One region of the Mesorhizobium sp. M1169 genome, then DNA from elsewhere that is predicted to be linked to it. Evidence: riboswitches for the same ligand, from Rfam matches in the RefSeq annotation. Region 1 holds a riboswitch; the other holds the start of a gene.
The links. A riboswitch is a leader RNA that binds a small molecule or an ion and turns the genes downstream of it on or off. The one in region 1 is predicted to bind thiamine pyrophosphate.

Region 1 (2,465 bases):
CAGGCGATCTGCGTCAGCTCGCCGAGCGTTTCCAGCTCGGCGAATTGCGCCGCGTCGTTGGCATCGGCAATCGAGCCGGGACGAAGGCCGTCGCCGAGCGAGAAGGAGACGTCATAAGCGCGGCAGATGTCGCAGATCTCCGCAAAGTGCTCGTAGAGGAAGCTTTCCCGGTGATGGTGCAGGCACCATTTTGCCATGATCGAGCCGCCGCGCGAGACGATACCCGTGACCCGGTTAACGGTCAGCGGGATGTAATGCAGCCGCACGCCGGCGTGGATGGTGAAATAGTCGACGCCCTGTTCGGCCTGTTCGATCAGCGTGTCGCGGTAAACCTCCCAGGTAAGATCCTCGGCAATGCCGCCGACTTTCTCGAGCGCCTGGTAGAGCGGCACCGTGCCGATCGGCACCGGCGAGTTGCGGACGATCCATTCGCGGATGTTGTGGATGTTGCGGCCGGTCGACAGATCCATCACCGTGTCGGCGCCCCAGCGGATCGCCCACACCATCTTTTCGACCTCTTCAGCCATCGACGATGTGACGGCGGAGTTACCGATATTGGCGTTGATCTTGACCAGGAAATTGCGGCCGATGATCATCGGTTCGCTCTCGGGATGATTGATGTTGGCGGGAATGATCGCGCGTCCGCGCGCCACCTCGTGGCGGACGAATTCAGGCGTGACGAAGTCGGGGATCGCCGCGCCGAAGGCCTCGCCGTCGCGCTCAAGCTTGCCGTGCAGGATCTCGCGACCAAGGTTCTCGCGGATGGCGACGAACTCCATTTCGGGCGTGATGATGCCAGCGCGCGCATAAGCAAGCTGTGTCACCGCCTTGCCGGTCTGAGCCCGGAGTGGCCGGTTGCGGACTGGAAATTCCGGTGTTAGGCGCTCGCCCGCCGCAAACCCATTGTCTTCTGGCCGGACGTGGCGGCCGTCATAGGCTTCGACATCGCCGCGCGCGGTGACGCATTCATGGCGAAGCCGTGCAAGGCCGTTTTCGATGCTGGTTTCGACAGTCGGGTCGGTATAGGGGCCGGACGGATCGTAAGCGGTCACCGGCGGCTCGCCTGCCGTCGGATGGACGGAGATTTCGCGCATCGGCACCCTGATCTGCGGGTGGATGGCACCGGGCTTGTGGATTTTGCGTGAGGCAGGCAGCGGTCCCGTCGACACGGCGGGGGTGAGGGCATTCATCTTGAGGCTCCTTTGCTCGTGCATTGGAGACCCAGTTCTGTGCCGGAAGGATGAAAAGACGCTTCTGTCGACCTGCCGAAACAGGACCTCGGGCGTGAACTCCCGCAAAGCGCTTGCACCGTCCCTACGCCAGTATGAACTGGATCAGGTTCAACGGGTCACTGCGCCGCGAAAGCCAGCAGTATCTCAGCCCCTTGCCGGGACTCCCCTGGTGAATGCGTGAGGTTGGACGGGACGGCTCCGGTTTGTCAAGCGCGTTCTGGCCGCGGCTGATCGGCGGCCGGTCAGACCGTGCGGAAAAATCGTGCATGTCTCGGCGACAAGTCAAGCGTCGGAGATGAAGGCAAGGACAAGGGAATCGCAAAGCGTCGGACTAAAAATCGATCCTGATGATCACACCTTCAATGGGCACCAAAGGTTTGCGCGTAGATCGCCTCGATTCTTCCTGCCTCGTCACTGGTCAGCGCGGCGAATTCCTTCTCGCGCGCGCGGTTCGATAGATGGCCATCATTCTGGTGAAGAAAACGGAAGAGCAGATCGGTCAACCGCTCGGGCATGTCGATAAAGGCGTCCACCTGCTGCCGGAACTGATCGTAGCGCTGCAGAAATGCGGTTTCCTCGGGAAGGTCCCGTTCGATCGTCCGCTGAACGCAAGCATAGAGGAATTCGGCGTGCGGGGTTGCATCGAAGAACCGGTAGAAATCACCGGTGTCATTCAGCACCCGGACGTTGAATTGCGGCGTCGGTTCCCATTCCACCAACGGCAGAAGGCGCTGCGAATAGCTCTCGAGCACGCCCCTGTACTCGTTGATCTGGTCCAGGATCGCGGCCGAGACGGGAAAGACCACTCCCGGCGGATTGAAGCCGCGCATGGCAAGGACGTGGTGGATTAGGTAGCGGTGAATGCGGCCGTTTCCGTCCTCGAACGGGTGAATATAGACAAAGCCGAAGGCGAGGATTGCGGCGGCTACGACTGCATCAAGCTTTTGCGCGGGGCCCTGATCGAACGCCGCCATTCCATCGATTAGCCGCGGCAGGTCCTCGGGCCGAGCGCTGATGTGATGGGGCAAGGGCGTACCGTTGTCTCGATCATGCTCACCGACGAAACCTCCTTCTTTTCGGAAGCCAAGTCTTACGAAACGAGCGTCACCAAGTACAATTCTTTGCAGACGCAGCAGCTCATCGCGATCGATCGGCCAGCGGCCGGCTTCGCCGATGGCGCGGCCCCAGCGCTGGATGCGATCTTGCGGCGGGTGCTCGCCCTCGATCGCATAG
Region 2 (2,465 bases), on a different contig from region 1:
GGGAACATCCAGTTGGTTTCGGGAATGACATCCTGGAATTTCGGTCCGGTCATGAAGGCAATGAACTTTTCCGCCAGCGGGTTCTTCGCGCCCTTGGTGGTGATCCCCGCAACCTCGATCTGCAGATATTCGCCCTCCTCGAAGGACGCCGCCTGGTAGCGCTCGGTGTTTTCGGCGACCATGTGGTAGGCCGGCGAGGTCGTGTAGGACAGCACCATCGGCGCCTCGCCCTTGGTGAACAGGCCGTAGGCCTCGCTCCAGCCCGGCGTTACCGTCAGCACCTTCGCCTTGAGTTTGGCCCAGGCTTCCGGCGCCTTGTCGCCATAGACCGACTTGACCCACAGCAGCAGGCCAAGGCCCGGCGTCGAGGTGCGCGGATCCTGGATGACGATCTTCTCTCCGGCATCGCCCTCGACCAATTCCCTGAGGCTCTTCGGCGGGCTCTTCAGTTTTTCGGTGTCGTAGACGACGGCGAAATAGCCATAGTCGAACGGCACGAAAATATCGTCGCTCCAGCCGCCCGGTACATTGACGCCCGAGACGGCGCCGTGCGGCGAAAACAGGCCGGTTGCCTTGGCGTCGGCGGTTAAGTTGGTATCGAGGCCAAGTACGATATCGGCCTTGGTCGCGGCGCCTTCCAGCTTCACACGGTTGAGCAGCGCCACGCCGTCGGCGACCGAGACGAATTCGACGACGCAACTGCATTCGGCCTCGAAGGCCTTCTTCACTGCCGGTCCCGGACCCCAATCGGCGGTGAAGCTTTCATAGGTATAGACCGTCAGTCTATCCTGTGCCGATGCCTGCCCTGGCAGGGCGAGCGCGGATGCCGCAAGCAGGACAATTGAGACAAGAGAGTGGAAAAAACTGCGCATCGGCGCCTCCTTCGTTCGCGTTGAAAGGAATTGAGGCGTCGGGCTGTCCGAAACGTCTAATCCCTCCGCCGGTACAAACCGGATCAGGTTCAGCGGGTTGGCAGTCTTGCCTCTCAGCCGGTCCGCGAAGATCGCGTCCGGCACCCCGTTAGAGCGTTGCGACACATAGGCCCGGCCGAAGTGCTGCGCAAGCGGAAGTTTGCCGGACATCCAAAGCCCAGCCTTCCGTTTCGTCTGCCGTTTCATCTTCCGTTTCCGGGGCAGGGCTGGTAAGGGCCACGAGATATGAGCACATTCACCATCCTGCTTGGCGGCGATCTCATCCGCACGCCGCTGCTCGACCGCCAGGTCGAAGGCTCGCGCGTCATCGCCGCCGACGCCGGCATCGGCCATGCCCGTATGCTGGGCCTGAGGCCGGAACTCTGGGTCGGCGATTTCGATTCCGTGCCTGCCGAGTTGCCGGAGGATCTGGCCGCCGTGCCACGGCAGGTGTTTCCTGCCGAAAAAGACAAGACCGACGGTGAACTCGCTATCGCCGCCGCGCTCGAACGCGGTGCGACCAGCCTTGTGCTCGCAGGCGCCTTCGGCGGCAAACGTACCGACCACATCTTCCTGCATCTGGCGCTGAGCGTCCGGCTGGCGGAAGGCGGGACGAAAGTGCTTTTGACCAGTGGCGTACAGGAAGGCATTCCCTTGCTGCCGGGAAAGACTGGCTTCGACTATGCCGACGGCACGCTGTTTTCGGTGCTCGGCTTCTCCGATCTCGCCGGCCTGAGCGTCACCGGCGCCAAATGGCCGCTCGACCATGTCGAGGTTGCGTTCGGCTCGTCGCTGACCATTTCCAACGAGGTCAATGGCCGGCTCGAAATCGCGCTGGCCAGCGGCCGCGCGCTGCTGCTCGCGCATCCCTACCCTCTTCCGGAAAGCTGAGCCCAGAAAGCTGATATGGCGCCGCCACTTCTCAATCTCGACGGGATAAAGCTGACCTTTGGCGGCACGCCGTTGCTCGACGGTGCCGCCTTGACGGCCTCGGCTGGCGACAAGATTGCCCTGGTCGGCCGCAACGGCTCTGGCAAGTCGACGCTCCTCAAGATCGCCGCCGGGCTGATCGAACCGCAGGATGGCGAAGTCTTCCGCCAGCCCTCGGCAACCGTGCGCTACTTGCCGCAAATGCCCGACATGGACGGTTTTGCGACCGTCCGCGCCTATGTCGAGGCGGGGCTCGGGCCTGCCGACGATCCCTACCGCGCCACCTATCTGATGGGGCATCTCGGCCTGACCGGCGAGGAACGGCCGAACGACCTCTCCGGCGGCGAGGCGCGGCGCGCCGCCCTCGCCCGCGTCATGGCGCCGGAGCCCGACATTCTCCTCCTCGATGAGCCGACCAATCATCTTGACCTTTCGGTCATCGAATGGCTGGAGGAGGAGCTTGCCCGCACCTCCTCGGCACTGGTCGTCATCTCGCATGACCGCCGTTTTCTCGAGCGCGTGTCACGCGCCACAATCTGGCTCGACCGCGGCCAGACCCGCCGTCTCGACAAGGGCTTTGGCTATTTCGAGGAATGGCGCGACACGGTGCTGGAGGAGGAAGAG

Region 2: linked by a shared signal. The riboswitch ahead of thiB (thiamine ABC transporter substrate binding subunit) and the one ahead of thiC (phosphomethylpyrimidine synthase ThiC) in region 1 are both predicted to bind thiamine pyrophosphate.

The regions. Positions count from the first base shown of each region.
Region 1 covers NZ_JAMYME010000035.1:16,780-19,244, forward strand. The annotation lists gene thiC (phosphomethylpyrimidine synthase ThiC) at 1-1,190, opposite strand, end outside; TPP riboswitch at 1,294-1,410, opposite strand; gene NKH41_RS26080 (Fic family protein) at 1,592-2,465, opposite strand, start outside.
Region 2 covers NZ_JAMYME010000004.1:250,552-253,016, reverse strand. The annotation lists gene thiB (thiamine ABC transporter substrate binding subunit) at 1-872, opposite strand, end outside; TPP riboswitch at 916-1,030, opposite strand; gene NKH41_RS06425 (thiamine diphosphokinase) at 1,158-1,802, shown strand; gene NKH41_RS06420 (ABC-F family ATP-binding cassette domain-containing protein) at 1,818-2,465, shown strand, end outside.